DNA from 3 places in the Streptomyces sp. NPDC006733 genome. Region 1 is predicted to be linked to each of the others. Evidence: riboswitches for the same ligand, from Rfam matches in the RefSeq annotation. Region 1 holds a riboswitch; each other region holds the start of a gene.
The links. A riboswitch is a leader RNA that binds a small molecule or an ion and turns the genes downstream of it on or off. The one in region 1 is predicted to bind cyclic di-AMP.

Region 1 (5,037 bases):
CGACATCATGCACTTGAAGCCGTTGCGCTGCGCCAGCTCGACCGCGTCCAGGGTCTCGGTGAGCGAGCCGATCTGGTTGACCTTGACGAGCAGCGCGTTGGCCGAGCCCTCGTCGATGCCGCGCTGCAGGCGCTCCGGGTTGGTGACGAAGAGGTCGTCGCCGACGATCTGGACCTTGTCGCCGAGCTTGGCGGTGAGGGCCTTCCAGCCCTCCCAGTCCTCCTCGTTCAGCGGGTCCTCGATGGAGACCAGCGGGTACGCGGCGACCAGCTCGGCGTAGTAGTCCGACAGCTCGCCGGCGGAGATCTTCTTGCCCTCGAAGTCGTACGTGCCGTCCTCGTTGTGGAACTCGGAGGCGGCGACGTCGAGCGCGAGCGCGATGTCCTGGCCGGGCTGGTAGCCGGCCTTCTTGATGGCCTCGACGATGAGGTCGAGGGCCTCGCGGTTGGAGTCGAGGTTCGGCGCGAAGCCGCCCTCGTCGCCCAGGCCGGTGGAGAGCCCGCGCTCCTTCAGCACGCCCTTGAGCGTGTGGTAGACCTCGGCGCCCCAGCGCAGGGCCTCGGAGAAGGACTCGGCACCGATCGGCGCGATCATGAACTCCTGGATGTCCACGTTCGAGTCGGCGTGCGACCCGCCGTTCAGGATGTTCATCATCGGGACCGGCAGCACGTGCGCGTTCGGGCCGCCGAGGTAGCGGAAGAGCGGCAGGTCCGAGGCCTCGGAGGCGGCGTGCGCGACGGCGAGCGAGACGCCGAGGATGGCGTTGGCGCCGAGCGAGGACTTGTCCGGGGTGGCGTCCAGGTCGAACATCGCCTGGTCGATCAGCCGCTGCTCGGTGGCGTCGTAGCCGACCAGCTCCGGGCCGATCTGCTCGATGACGGCGAGAACGGCCTTCTCGACGCCCTTGCCCATGTAGCGGCTCTTGTCACCGTCGCGAAGCTCCAGGGCCTCGAAGGCTCCGGTCGAGGCACCGGACGGCACGGCCGCGCGGCCGGTGCTGCCGTCGTCGAGGCCGACCTCGACCTCGACGGTGGGGTTGCCTCGTGAGTCGAGGATTTCCCGGGCTACGACGACGTCGATGGACGGCACGAGTGTCTCCTTCAGGCTGTGTACAGCTGATGCGTGTCTCTCTGCGCTTTGCGACACGAGCCTAACCGCCCGGGGAGGGTGGACCCGTCGATCGGCCGACCCGCGAGACGAAAAGGGGCCCAAAGGCTGACAACAGGTGACCAACGTCGTCTTACGTCCACACGGCGTTCGCCCGCCGTCCGCGTGGCTAAAGCCGAAACCCCGGCCCGGCACGCTCGGGGGGAGTGCGTGCCTGGCCGGGGAGTTTTCGGGGATCAGCCGAGCGGAGGTGCTCAGCCGAGGTGCAGCTGCTGGCCCGGGTAGATCAGGTCGGCGTCGCTGACGATGGACTTGTTCAGCTCGAACAGCTTCTCCCAGCCACCGGCCACGTGCTGCGCCTGGGCGATCTCGGAGAGGCTGTCACCGGCGACGACCTTGTACTCGCCGTCACCCTTCTGGACCGGGGCGGCCTTCTTGGTCTCGACCTTCTCGGCCTTCTTGGTCTCGACCGGCTTGGCGGCCGGCTTGCTCTTCTTCACCGGGGTGCGCTTCTCGGTGCCGCGGCTGGCGGTGTCCGAGGAGTCACGCGACGAGGAGTCCGAGGTGGAGCTCTTCGAGGAGGACGAGGAACCCGAGGTGTCGACCTGGGCGGACTCGCCACCGGCGGTCAGGTTGCCGGCGCCGGCGCAGGCCCAGGCACCGGGACCCTGCATGGCGAGAAGCTTCTCGGCCACGGCGATCTGCTGGCCCTTGGTGGCGAGGTCGGCGCGGGAGGCGTACGCGGTACCGCCCGCGGCTTCCCAGCTGGACTGCGAGAACTGCAGGCCGCCGTAGTAGCCGTTGCCGGTGTTGATGGACCAGTTGCCGCCGGACTCGCACTGGGCGACAGCGTCCCAGGTGGCGACCGAGGCGGCGGAGGCGCCCGTGGCACCCATCAGGGGAACGGCGATCGCGGCGGTGGTGACGCCGGCGAGCGCGGCGATGCGGGTGAACTTGGACGCGCGGCGGTGCTTAGCCATGGTGTTTCATCCTCACCGACGCCTACGAGGTCAGCTGTCGGGTTCGGGCGTGAGTTGCCCGGCTGCGCGGTTCACACCGCGCTGCTCCACCCCAAGCCGGTCCGTCCCCCACGAGTTCGGGTCCGGGCCGGCGGAAGACCTTGGGTCCCCCGCTCCTGCCTACGGCGCTTTCGCGTCGACTGTTCCCGTCGGTCGGCGGCAGGACTCGGCGATCCTGACCGGCGGGGCCCGCTGTGGCGAGCAGTACGACGTTAAGCACACGATCCCGGCGAGGACAAACATCCCCGGGGTGGGCGACATGTCCCCCATCCGACTGAGCGGGCGCACAGATTCGCAGGTCGGAAGGGAGAAATGCGACGCAGTGCAACCGGGCCGTCACAGCCGCCACGGAGACCCTTGTCACAGGATCCGGGGGTGCCGGGATCGTCTCCAGCGGTCCGCCGAGGGTCTCAGTAGCTCAAGTCGAGGTGCTGGCCCGGGAGAATAAGGTCCGGATTGTCCCCAACAATCCGGTCATTGGCCCCATACAGCGCCTTCCATCCACCCTGCAGATGGTGGTCGGCGGCGATGTCGCACAGGTTGTCGCCGGGCAGCACGACGTAGTCGCCGTCGCCCGCCACGTCGCCCTGGCCGGTGTTCTGGGCGCCGTTCGCGTCCCCTGTGCCGGTGGAGCCCGCGAGGCGGTCCGCGTCGCGCGAGGCACGGTCGGTGGCCGTCCCGTCGGCGGTGTCCGGCGAGCCGGGCTTGGCGTGCCGGCCCTGGCTCCGGCCCGGGGTGGTGTCCGCGAGGTCCGAGATGACGGCGGGAGCCTTGGGGGTGGTGGTCGGCGTGGCGGCGGTCGAGCCGCCCGAAGGATCGGTCGCCGGACCGGTCGCCGGGTCGTCCGTCACCGGGGTGCCGGTGGGCGTCGACGGGGTCGTCGGCGCCGTGCCCACCGGCGGCGTCGTGGTCACCGGGGGCGTGGTGGGCGTGGCGGGGGTCGTGGGCACCCCGGGAGCCGTCGGCGCCGTCGGCTTCGTGGCGGGCGTCGTCGGCGTCGTCACGGGGACCGACGGCAGGATCGAGCCCGGGTCGACCGCCGGCGGCGCTCCGCCGGAGACGAGCCCGGCGGGCTCGGCGCAGCCGGGCCAGGCCTCCGGGCCGAGTTCGGCGAGCAGCGTCTCGGCGACCGTTATCTGCTGCGAGCGGCTGGCGAGGTCCGGGCGCTCGGCGTAGACCTTGCCGCCGTACTGCTCCCAGGTGTCCGCGGTGATCGCCAGTCCGCCGTAGAAACCGTTGCCGGGGTTGGCGCTCCACAGGCCGTTGCTCTCGCAGGCCGCCACCTTGTCCCAGACCTTGACATCGGCCGCCTGCGCGGCACCCGCACCGAGCAGCGGCAGGGCGATCCCCGCTCCGGTCACCGCGACCACCACGACGGCGGTCGAGGCCTGGCGCGGTCGGCGATGTCTGCCGTTCCCGGACTTCAGCATGCGGTCACCCACTCCAAAAAAGATCGACTACGGTCCCGCGTCAGCTGCGGCAACCCTGCGATGACCGCAGAACGTAGCGGTGTTGACCATCGCATCACAAGTCGGTGTAGCGATCATCACGCTCAGGTCACGGTCGATTCCGTCCCGTACCTCGCGCACCGGACATTTTTGACGCTCCATCAGGGTTTAGCGGGCGGAAGTGCGGCTTCCGGGGTGAACGCGACCGGCAGCGTCCGCAGTCCGCGCATGATGAGACCACCGCGCCACCGCAGGTCATCGGGGTCCGCCGCCATCCGCAGGTCCGGCAGCCGGGTCAGCAGCGTCGCCAGCGCGGACTGCGCCTCCAGGCGGGCCAGCGGGGCGCCCAGGCAGTAGTGGATGCCGTGCCCGTAGCCGATGTGCTGGTTGTCGCGGCGCGCCAGGTCCAACGTGTCGGGCCCGTCGAACCGGTCGGGATCTCGGTCGGCCGCGGCCAGCACGACGAGCACCGGCTCGCCCTCCCCGATCAGCTGCCCGCCGATCGTCAGCGACTGCGTCGCGAACCGCCAGGTCGCCAGCTCCACCGGCCCGTCGTAGCGCAGCAGTTCCTCCACGGCGGTCTCCAGCAGCCCGGTCTCGCCGCGGGCGATCGACGCCTGGAGCAGGGCGCGCTGTTCGGGATGGCGCAGCAGCGTGTGGACGCCGTTGCCGATGAGGTTGACGGTGGTCTCGAACCCGGCGAAGAGCAGGATGAAGGCCATCGCCGCGGCCTCGTTCTCCGACAGGTGCTCACCGTGGTCGCTGGCCCGGATCAGCCCGGAGATCAGGTCGTCGCCGAGGTCCGCGCGCTTGCGGTGGATCAGCTCCAGCAGGTAGGCGCGCATCTTCTTCACCGACCGGGCGACGCCGCCGCGCGGGCCGCCGCCGTGGCGGATCATCATCCCCGCCCAGTCGCGGAAGTCGTCCTGGTCCTCGGGCGGGACGCCCAGCAGGTCGCAGATGGCGTAGATGGGGAGTGGGAAGGCGAACTCGTGGATGAGGTCCGCCTCCGACTTCACCGCGCCCGTTCCGTCCCGCTGGAGGCCGTCGATGAGCCGGTCGGTCAGTTCCTGCACGCGCGGCGCGAACTCCGCGATCCGGCGCGGGGTGAACGCCTTGGAGACGAGCCGGCGCAGCCGGGTGTGGTCCGGCGGGTCGATGTTCAGCAGGTGCGTCATCAGGTCGGCGCCGCGCTCGCCGGGGATGCCCACCTTGTTCTTGGCGTTGGCGCCCTCGCTGTGGTGGCCCCGGTTCTTGCTCAGCCGCCCGTCCGCCAGCGCCTGCCGCGCGTCCGCGTACCGCGTCACCAGCCAGGCGTCGACGCCGCTGGGGAGGGTGGTCCTGTGCACCGGCGCGTGCTCGCGCAGCCAGGCGTACGCCGGGTAGGGGTCGGCGGCGAACTCCCAGGTGAAGAGGGTGGGGGCGGGGGCGGGCGCGGGGGTGGCGGCAGTCTCGTCAGGCAC
Region 2 (5,037 bases), on a different contig from region 1:
CGGTGCCGGCCGCGAACGTGCCGAGCACGAGCAGGGTGTGGCGCGTGGAGCCCGGGGTCACCGGTCACCTGCCGGGGCCGTGGCGACGGTGGCGTCCTGCGGGCTCTCCGCGTCCCGTGCCGCGGCGGCCAGTTGGGCCGCGATCGTGTCGAGGGCGGCGCCGGCCCGTCGCAGGTGGCCGTCGTCCATCGGGTGGCTGGAGTACCGCGCCTCGCGGAAGAGCTGCGTCAGCTCCCCGGCAGCGGTCCCGGTCAGGGTGCCGCCGGCGACCGCGCGGTGCAGCAGGTCCGTGGGGCTGTCCGAGTCGAGCCGGGCGATCCCGGACCGGCCGAGGGTGGTCTCCATCGCCGCGTAGCAGGCGATCACGGCGGCGCGCGCGTCCTCGCCGTGCAGGGCCCGGCGGCCGGAGTCGACGGCGCCGGCGAGCGCGTTCCCGGCGGCGTCGGGGCTGCCGGGGATCAGCTGGAGGCCGGCTCCGGACCGGCCGGCCAGGTACCAGCGCAGCCAGCGGACGAGCGCGACGACGATCACGGCTGCGGCCAGCGCCGCTCCGACGAGGAGCAGCAGGTGGAACAGGTCGAAGGACGATCCGTCCGAGGGCTGTCCGGTGGCGTCCGACGGCGGTGCCGGCTGCTCGCTGACGGGCGGCCCGCTCGGCGTCGCGGTGGGGATCGGCTCGTTCCGCGGCTCGGCACCCGCCGGTTCGCTGCGGTGGCTGAGGAGCACGGCGACGGGCACCAGGACGAGGGCGGCGGTCAGCAGCGGCAGCGCCGCGTCCTTGAGGCGTTCGGCGGCCGGGTCGGGGCTGTCGATGTGCTGGACGGCCCGGCGGTAGCGCGCGGCGAGCAGCGCGCCGCCCACCACGCACGCGAGGGCCAGCAGCGCGAGGTAGCCGCCGTGGTACGAGAGCGGGCCCGAGCCGTCCGAGCCGTCGAACACCGATCGGCCGCCCCCTGCCCGCAGCGCACCGGCCGCGAGGACCAGACCGCCCACAGCGGCGGTGGCGAGCAGGAGGACCGGCCGACCGGTGATCCGGGCCAAGGGGTCAGGCGAGGCGCACTGCGCCGGCGAACGGCATCCAGCTCATCTTGCCGACCTCGACGACGCCGCCCGGGTGCGGGGCGTGCACGATCTCGCCGTTGCCCAGGTAGATGGCCACGTGGCTGATGCCGGAGTAGAAGAACACCAGGTCGCCGGGGCGCAGCGCGGACTGCGAGACGCGCTGGCCGTCGTTGATCTGGGTGTACGTGGTGCGGCTGATGCTGATGCCGGCCGAGCGGTACGCGGCCTGCGTGAGGCCCGAGCAGTCGTACGAGTTCGGGCCGGTGGCGCCGGAGACGTACGGCTTGCCGCGCTGGGCGAGGGCGAAGCTGATCGCCTGGGCGGCGCGGCCGCTGGCGGGGCCGTTGTACGTGTAGGACGCGCTGTTGCCGCTGCCGGACTGCTGGGTGTCGAGCTGCTTGACCTTCTTCTGCTCCTCGGCGGTGAGGCTGCTGAGCAGCTTCTGCGCGTCGGCGAGCTTGGCGGCGGCGTTCTTCTTCTCGGCCGCCAGCTTGGTCTGCGCGGCGGCGAGGTCGGCGACGCTGGCGGCGGCCTTGGTGCGCTCGGTCGTCGCGGCGGTCTGCTGGGTGCGGAACTCCTTGATGGCCTCTTCCTGCGTGGCCGACACACGGTCCACGAGGTGGGACTGCTCGAGGAACTTCTCCGGGTTGTCGGAGAGCAGCAGGGCGGTGGTCTGGTCGACGCCGCCTTCGCGGTACTGGGCGGCGGCGAACTGGCCCAGGGTCTCGCGGGCCTCGTTCAGCTTCTGCGTCTTCTTCGCGACCTCGGCCAGCAGCAGGTCGGCCTTCGCGCGCTGCTGGTCGGTCTTCTCCTTCGCCGCGTTCGCGTGCTCCGTGGCGACTTCGGCCTTCTCGCGAAGGTCGTCGATCTGCGCTTTGACCTCCGTGATGGAGGGCTTCGCGGGCGCGGCGCTCGCGGACTCGCTCAGCAGGGTCACGGTGGCCAGCGCCACCGTGGTCAGGCCCACCATGGCGCGGGGGCCGGTGGAGGCGAGTATTCGCGGGCGCGGTTTGCGGTGCGACGCCAAGGCAGACATTCCTTCCGTGGTCCGCTTACCGGGTTAGCTGACGGGTTCGGGCTGTGGAAGGCTGCCCTACGGTGCTGGCGTCCGTTGTGCGGACGTTCGCCCCGATTCACCCCAAGTCTTGCGTGTGGGTCCCCGGTTCCGGCCTCGCGGCCGCATTCAGCGGAGGCAGTTCGCCGTCGGCACTGCGCCGGCTTGGGAACGATCTGCCTAGCGGGTCACCGTAGCCAACTGGGGCCGTTGTTGGGAAGTTTCCTTCGGAAGGTGAGCGAAATCGCATCGTTACCTTACCTATTGTGACCGTCTTGTCCGGATCAAGACGGACGCGAGGCCCCATAGATGGGCATCTGGGTAATGGGTGCGATCTTGACAACCGTGCCGGTGTGCGGCGCGTGAATCATGTTGCCGTCGCCTATGTAGAGGCCGACGTGGCTGATGTCGTCGTAGAAGAAGATCAGGTCCCCGGGGCGCAGCTCCGACGTGGAGACGCGGTCGCCCGACTTCACCTGGTCCCAGGTGGTGCGCGGCAGGTCGATGCCGGCCGCCTTCCAGGCCGCCTGGGTGAGCCCCGAGCAGTCGAACGAGTTCGGGCCCGTGGCGCCCCACACGTACGGCTTGCCGATCTGCTGCTGGGCGAAGGCGATGGCCTTCTCCGCCTGGGACGAGCTGGTGCCCGTGCCGGACGATCCGCCGGTGCCGGTCCCCGTGTCGCCCCCGGGGTCCTTCGCCGCCTCCTTGGAGGCGGCCTCCCGCGCGGCCTTCTCCTTGGCGGCGATCTCGGCGGCGCGCCTGCGGTCGTCCTCCGCCTTCTTGGCCGCCGCCGCGGCCAGCCGGGCCTTCTCCTGGGCGGTCAGGGTGTTGAGGAGCCGCTGGGCCTCCGCCAGCTTCGCCTTGACGGTCTGCTTCTCCGTCTCCAGCTTCGTCCGTGACGTGTTCAGCGCTTCGAGGCCCTTCACCGCCTCACCGCGCTTCTGCGTCGTGGTGGCCTGCTCGACGCGGAACGTCTCGACGGCGTCCTTCTGGTTGCCCGTCATCCGCTTCATCTGATGCGTCTGGTCGAAGAACTCCTGCGGAGTGTCGGAGAGCAGGAAGGTGCTCGTCGAGTCGACGCCGCCGCTGCGGTACTGGGCGGCCGCGTACTGGCCCAGCACCCGCCGCGCGTCGTTCAGCGCCGCCGTCCGCTGCGCGACCTGGTTCAGCAGCGTCTCGACCTTGGAGCTCTGCAGGTCGGCCTGCTCCTTCGCGCCGTTGTAGCGCTCGGTGGCGACCTCCGCGTCATGGTTGAGCGCGTCGACCTTCGCCTGCACCTCCTCGATGGAGGGCGGCTGCGGCTGCGCGGGTGCCGCGCTCGCCGTCTCGCCGAGCAGGGTGACGGTGGCCAGGGCCGCCGCCGTCAGGCCGACGGCCGCACGGGGGCCGGCCGTGGTGAGCAGCCCTGCGCGGATGCCGGGGCGGGGTTTGCGGTGCGACGCCAAGGCAGAAGCCCTTCCGTGAACCGCTTACCGGGTTAGCTGTCGGGTTCGGGCTGTCGGAAGGTCGCCCTACGGTCCGTGCGGGACTTCCCTCGCGGGAGGCCCCGTGCGGGCCGATTCACCCCAGTGGTGCTGATGGGTCCCCGGCTGCGGCCTCGCGGCCGCACTCAGCGGAGACGGTCCGTGACGGCGTGTTGCCGAAGGGGAGGACGGACCGTCTGGTCCGGCACGGTAGCCAACACTCGTGTCCTGTGGGAAGACCGGTGTCCGATAGGCCCGAAACCATTTCGTGATGTGAGCACAGTGGGCGGGTACGACAGCGGAGAGTGAGCGCTCGCGGAGCGCTCCTGGCGGACTCCCGCAAGCTGAGTACGAGGTGTCAGTGGGGGCGCCTAGACTCGGGAGGCGATGAGCAGCCTCTTTGACGACAGCTTCCTGGCCGACCTCCAGGCCCCCGACCACGCGTCGGAATCCGTCCCGCCGCCCCCGGAGCACGGCTCCGCGCACGGGCCGGACGATGCGGCGGACGACCTCTTCGGGGGGCGCTTCAACGGACCCCCGCAAGGCGGCCGGGACGCGTACTACCGGGATGGGGCCGCCCGCCCGGCGGTCGACCCCGCCCAGCTCCTGGAGGGGCTGAACGAGCAGCAGCGCGCCGCCGTCGTGCACGCGGGCGGGCCGCTGCTCATCGTCGCGGGCGCCGGCTCGGGCAAGACGCGGGTGCTGACGCACCGCATCGCCCACCTGCTGGGCACCCGCGGGGCGCACCCGGGGGAGATCCTCGCGATCACCTTCACGAACAAGGCCGCGGGCGAGATGAAGGAGCGCGTCGGCGACCTCGTCGGCGCGCGCGCCAACGCGATGTGGGTGATGACCTTCCACAGCGCGTGCGTGCGGATCCTGCGCCGCGAGAGCAAGAAGCTCGGCTTCACCTCCAGCTTCTCGATCTACGACGCGGCCGACTCCAAGCGGCTCATGGCGCTCGTCTGCCGGGACCTGGACCTCGACCCGAAGCAGTTCCCGCCGAAGTCGTTCAGCGCGAAGGTCTCCAACCTCAAGAACGAGCTGATCGACGAGGAGGACTACGCCCGGCAGGCGGAGAACCCCTTCGAGAAGCACGTCGCCGAGGCGTACGCGCTCTACCAGGCGCGGCTGCGCGAGGCCAACGCCCTGGACTTCGACGACATCATCATGACCACGGTGCACCTGCTCCAGGCGTTCCCGGACGTCGCCGAGCACTACCGGCGCCGCTTCCGCCACGTCCTCGTGGACGAGTACCAGGACACCAACCACGCTCAGTACACCCTGGTGCGCGAGCTGGTCGGCACCGGCGACGACACCGCCGAGCTGTGCGTGGTGGGTGACGCGGACCAGAGCATCTACGCCTTCCGCGGCGCCACCATCCGCAACATCCTCCAGTTCGAGGAGGACTACCCGCAGGCGACGACGATCCTGCTGGAGCAGAACTACCGCTCCACC
Region 3 (5,037 bases), on a different contig from region 1:
GGCATCAGCGTGACGACGACGACCCCGGCGCCGCAGAGCAGCAGCGCGGGACCGCGCCGGTCCTTGGGGGTGCGGGCCCACCAGCTCCGGGCCCAGCCGGCCTGCAGGCGCATGCCCCGGGTGATGGTGATCAGCGGATGGAGCACGTCGGTGGCGCTGTCGGCGGCGGTCCGCGCCAGTTCGCGGCCGCGCGTGAGCGACGGCCTGACGCTCGCGATGGCCGCGAAGGACGGCCTGCTGCTCAGGATGCTGGGGAGGGGGCGCCTGGCCACGGACGGCTCCTGTGGGTGGGTTCGCGGGAGGGTGGCGGGTCGGGGGGACGAGGGTGGGGCCCGGAAGCGCCGGCATGCGCCCCGGGCCCCGTGGGGCTGCCGTCGCGGACGGCCTAGATCTTGATTCCGCCCAGCAGGCTCGCGAGGCTGGCTCCGCCGGCCTTGATGCTCGGGGCGATGCCGGTACCCGCGAGGTAGAAGCCGAACAGGGAGCAGACGAGAAGGTGGGAGACCTTCAGGCCGTCCTTGCGGAAGAACAGGAAGGCGATGATGCCGAGAAGGACGACACCGGAGATGGACAGGATCATTGGACTTTCTCCTGGGTGATGGGGACGGTCACCATGAGTTCTTCCAGGCTCACAAAAAGTAATAGGTAGTGGTAAGTGGTAAACGGGTGATTTGTAGGAAATTCCCCCCGAATGGTCGCTTCGGAAGCCCGCCGGAGCGACTTCGGCGCGAGCCTTGCCGCATCCGTCGCGCGTCATGTCGGCCGCCACACCGATGGCGCAGCCACGTCGCCCGGACGGCCGAGTGACCTCGGCGAACCCTGGCCAGGACGTGGCGCGCCGTGTGCGACGATGCCGCTCATGCGGCTGACTCCGATCACCTGGACCCGGCTGGCCGAGACCCTCGCCGACCGGGCGGCCGGCCTCACCCCCACCGCCGGCGCCCCGTGGCTGCGGGTGGCCGTCGACGGTGCTCCGGCCGCGGAGCCGGCCGCCCTGGCGGACGCGCTCGCCGCCGAACTGCCCGCCCGCGGCCACCGCGTGCTGCGGGTGCGCGCCGCGGACTTCTGGCGCCCGGCCTCGCTGCGCTTCGAGTACGGCCGCGAGGACGCCGACGCGTACTACGACCTGTGGCTGGACACCGGCGCGCTGCGCCGCGAGGTCCTCGACCCGCTGGCGCCCGGCGGCAGCGGCCGGGTACTGCCCTCGCTGTGGGACGCGGCCACCGACCGCTCCACCCGGGCCGGATACGTCGAACTGCCGCCCGGCGGCGTCCTGCTGCTGGACGGTCAACTGCTGCTCGGCCAGGGGCTCGACCTGGACCTGACGGTCCATCTGCGGCTCTCCGCCGCGGCCCTGGCCCGCCGCACCCCGGACGAGGAGCGCTGGATGCTCCCCGCCTTCGACCGGTACGCCGACGAGGTCCGTCCGGCGGAGGCCGCGGACGTCCTCGTGCACGCCGACGACCCCCGGCACCCGGCGTGGAGCGGACATCCCTTGCCGCCGGACCGCGCGGACGGCTAGCGTCGCCACCCACCATGACGTTCGCGATCGCGCCGATGAGCGCCGAGCACATACCCGAGGCCGCCGCCCTGTACGACCGCTGGTCCGGACACGCCCGCAAGGGCCGGCCGGCGGGCGCCCCCACCGGCGAGGAGCTGCTCGGCAAACTGCTCGCGGAGCAGGACACCGAGGCGTACTTCGCCCGCGACAGCGGCGGCAGACCCGTCGGCTACCTCGCGGCCTCGCCGCTCGACCTCGACGAGGGCACCCCCGCCGCGCTCCGCAGCCACCCGCGCTCCGCGGTGGTCCGGCACGGCGGGTACGCCCTGGCGCCGGGGCAGCGCGACAACGCGGCCCTGCTCGCCCTCTACGCCGAGGCCGCCGCCCGGCTCGTCGCCCAGCGGCGGCCGGTGCACTACGTGGAGCTGCCGGCGTCCGAGACCGCCGCGCTGGACTGGTGCCGGCTGGGCTTCGGGTTCGAGGAGATGTACGGGCTGATGGCCGTCAAGCCCCGCGGCCGCCAGCCGCGCGGTGTGGACGGGCTGAGCATCCGCCGGGCCGGCCCCGGCGACCTGCCGCAGATCGGCCGGATGGCCGCGGAGTCCGCGCGCCACCAGCGGCAGTCGGCGATGTTCCTGCCGCAGTCAGACGCCGCCCTGGCCGCGCTGCGCACCCGCTACACCGGCACCCTCTCCGACCCCCGCAGCGCGGCCTGGATCGCCGGCCGCGGCGGCGAGGAGATCGGCATGGTCCTGCTCGCCCCGGCCGCGGCGGGCCCGGTCACCCCCGACGCCTGCGTGGAGCTGGCCGAGGCGTACGTCGAGCCGTCCGCGCGGGGCGAGGGCGTCAGCCGGATCCTGCTGGCCACCGCGGTGGCCTGGGCGTACGACCACGACTACCGGCACATCGGCGCGCGCTGGCACTCCGCCTCGCCGCTGGCGTCGGGGCACTGGCCCGCGGTGGGCTTCCGGGTCGCGGCCCACCGCCTCAGCCGCGTCCTGGACCCCCGCAACGCCCCCGCGCAGGCGCCGCTCGGCACGTGACGGCGCTCACGGCGGGACCGCCGGGTGACCGGGCTCACACAAGGGCCACGCACAGCTGCGGACTTCTCCACGGTGCGTTTCCGATACGGGCGCCTGATAACGCCTCCGGCCTTTCCGTTCACGGATAGTCAAGAAATCGCACACGCTCGGATCGGGTCGGCCGACTCACGGTCACAAAGACGAGCGGGCGCTTATGCACGTGATATGCGGCTCACCCGGCGAATGTTGCCGGAAGCTCGGTCGCTCGTTTAGCTTCGGCTCTCCCACGGGTCGAATGCCCGCGGGGTCCCACCGGGTGGAACGCCTAGTCCTGCCGCTGCCCGGTGATCCACACACCAAACTTCTACGGCAGGAGCGGGGGACCCAGGTAAGTGCCGTTCCCGGAAATCGCGGAACGGCTTGGGGTGAAGTCGCAGTACGCCGCGCCTTTGGCGGTGCGTGCCGCGGCCGGGCATCTCCAGCCCGAACCCGACAGCTCACCTCGCCGGCGTAGGAGAGGAACTCCCCCATGCCCGCAAAGGGAAAGCACCGCAGCTCCCGCATGACCCGGCTCACCCGCATCTGCGTCGCGGCCGGCACCGGCGGCGCCGCTCTCGCGCTGCCGCTGGCCATGTCCTCGAACGCCTTCGCCGCCGACACCAGCGCGGGCACCCACGCCGCCGCGCACGTCGCCGCCGCTGCCGCGCAGCCGGTGGCCAAGGCCGCTCCGGTGGCCAAGACCGCCCCCGCGAAGAGCACCGGCACGTCCTACCAGGTGGTCGGCGGCGACAGCCTGTCGAAGATCGCCGACGTGCACCACGTCGACGGCGGCTGGCAGAAGCTGTACTCCGACAACAAGGAGACGGTCGGCGGCAACCCGGACCTGATTCACCCCGGCCAGACGCTGGCCCTGGGCGCCAAGGCCGCCGCGCCGAAGCACTCCGCCCCGTCCGCGGACGCGGCGCCGAAGTCCTCCTCGAAGTCCTCCTCCTCGTCCTCCACGGAGACGAAGAAGGCGGCTCCGGTCCAGAAGGCCGAGAAGGCCGAGAAGACCGAGACCAAGAGCGACGCGTCCACGAAGTCCTCTTCGCAGTCGTCGGAGCAGTCGTCCTCCTCCTCGTCCGGCTACACCGCGCCGGTCTCGGGCGCCGGCATCGGCACCCCGTACCACCAGTCGGGTTCCAGCTGGTCCAGCGGCTACCACACCGGTGTGGACTTCGTCGTGTCGACCGGCACCACCGTGAAGGCCATCGCGGCCGGCACCGTGGTCTCCGCCGGCGACGGCGGCGCCTACGGCAACCAGGTCGTCATCCAGCACAGCGACGGCAAGTACTCGCAGTACGCGCACCTGTCCTCGCTGTCCGTCTCGGCCGGCGAGACCGTCAGCGCGGGCCAGCAGATCGGCCTGTCCGGCGCGACCGGCAACGTGACCGGGCCGCACCTGCACTTCGAGATCCGCACCGGCCCCGAGTACGGCTCGGACATCGACCCGGTCGCGTACCTCAGCGAGCACGGCGTGAGCGTCTGACCCGTACGCCCGACCCGTACGACCTGTCCCGCGACGCCTCGCGCGACGCCGCAGTGCCCGCCCGGACCTGATCCCGGGCGGGCACTGCGGCGTTCCCGGGGTGCGGGGCTGCTGCCGCACGAACGCCCGGACGGCACGAGCGGCCCGCGCGGTCAGCCGGCGGCCGGGTGGTTGTAGCCGAACACCCGCGCCCCGGTCTCGGAGCGCGGCTGGTGGCTGGAGCCCTGTCCGAGCAGGACGTACGTGCCGGGGCCGTGCCGCCGGTCGCCCTCGATGACCTCGCCCTCGGCCACGTAGTAGCCCTCGCCGACGGTCTCGTGCACGTCGACGCCGGGCCACCGCGAGCCCGGTGCGAAGTCCACCACCCAGAAGCTGAACGGGGCGGGACCCGGCAGTTCGCGCAGCAGGATGCCGGGCCCGATCTCGGTGGCGGGGACGCCGTCGACGTGGAGGGCGAGCACCCTGCCCGGTGCCCGGAGAGCCTGATCAGGTGCGTTCATCCGACCAGCATCTCCCGGCGGCCCCCCGGGTCGTGGGCGATCACTCGAACAGGGCGGCGAGTTCGCCGCGCGAGGCGATGCCGAGCTTCGGGTACGCCTTGTACAGGTGGTAGCCGACGGTGCGCGGGCTGAGGAACAGCCCGGCCGCGATGTCCTTGTTCGACAGGCCCTGCCCGGCGAGCCGGGCGATCTGCAGCTCCTGCGGCGTGAGCCCGGCGAGCACCCCGGGCTCGCGGCTCTGCGGGGCCACCGTGCCGGTCGCCCCGAGTTCGCCGCCCGCCCGTTCCGCCCAGGGACGGCTGCCCAGCCGCTCGAACACGTCCAGCGCCGCCCGCAGGTGGCCGCTCGCCTCGCTCTTGCGGCGGGCGCGGCGCAGCCACTCGCCGTACAGCAGCGCGGTACGGGCGTGCTCCAGCGGGCGGCGGTGCTCGTCGTGGAGCCGCAGCGCGGCCGTGTAGTGCGCCTCGGCCTCGGCGTCCGAGCCGG

Region 2: another riboswitch for cyclic di-AMP. It lies ahead of ABZ721_RS16470 (NlpC/P60 family protein); the one in region 1 lies ahead of ABZ721_RS01880 (transglycosylase family protein).
Region 3: another riboswitch for cyclic di-AMP. It lies ahead of ABZ721_RS03490 (LysM peptidoglycan-binding domain-containing M23 family metallopeptidase); the one in region 1 lies ahead of ABZ721_RS01880 (transglycosylase family protein).

The regions. Positions count from the first base shown of each region.
Region 1 is NZ_JBEYJD010000001.1:416,531-421,567, reverse strand. It holds gene eno (phosphopyruvate hydratase) at 1-1,089, opposite strand, end outside; gene ABZ721_RS01880 (transglycosylase family protein) at 1,362-2,087, opposite strand; cyclic di-AMP (ydaO/yuaA leader) riboswitch at 2,092-2,264, opposite strand; gene ABZ721_RS01875 (transglycosylase family protein) at 2,537-3,556, opposite strand; gene ABZ721_RS01870 (cytochrome P450) at 3,736-5,037, opposite strand.
Region 2 is NZ_JBEYJD010000016.1:96,240-101,276, reverse strand. It holds gene ABZ721_RS16480 (hypothetical protein) at 1-61, opposite strand, end outside; gene ABZ721_RS16475 (DUF4129 domain-containing protein) at 58-1,041, opposite strand; gene ABZ721_RS16470 (NlpC/P60 family protein) at 1,046-2,098, opposite strand; cyclic di-AMP (ydaO/yuaA leader) riboswitch at 2,096-2,261, opposite strand; gene ABZ721_RS16465 (C40 family peptidase) at 2,401-3,561, opposite strand; cyclic di-AMP (ydaO/yuaA leader) riboswitch at 3,567-3,741, opposite strand; gene pcrA (DNA helicase PcrA) at 3,967-5,037, shown strand, end outside.
Region 3 is NZ_JBEYJD010000002.1:274,737-279,773, reverse strand. It holds gene ABZ721_RS03510 (hypothetical protein) at 1-245, opposite strand, end outside; gene ABZ721_RS03505 (hypothetical protein) at 386-580, opposite strand; gene ABZ721_RS03500 (uridine kinase) at 860-1,522, shown strand; gene ABZ721_RS03495 (GNAT family N-acetyltransferase) at 1,537-2,544, shown strand; cyclic di-AMP (ydaO/yuaA leader) riboswitch at 2,868-3,047, shown strand; gene ABZ721_RS03490 (LysM peptidoglycan-binding domain-containing M23 family metallopeptidase) at 3,053-4,051, shown strand; gene ABZ721_RS03485 (cupin domain-containing protein) at 4,204-4,551, opposite strand; gene ABZ721_RS03480 (AAA family ATPase) at 4,592-5,037, opposite strand, start outside.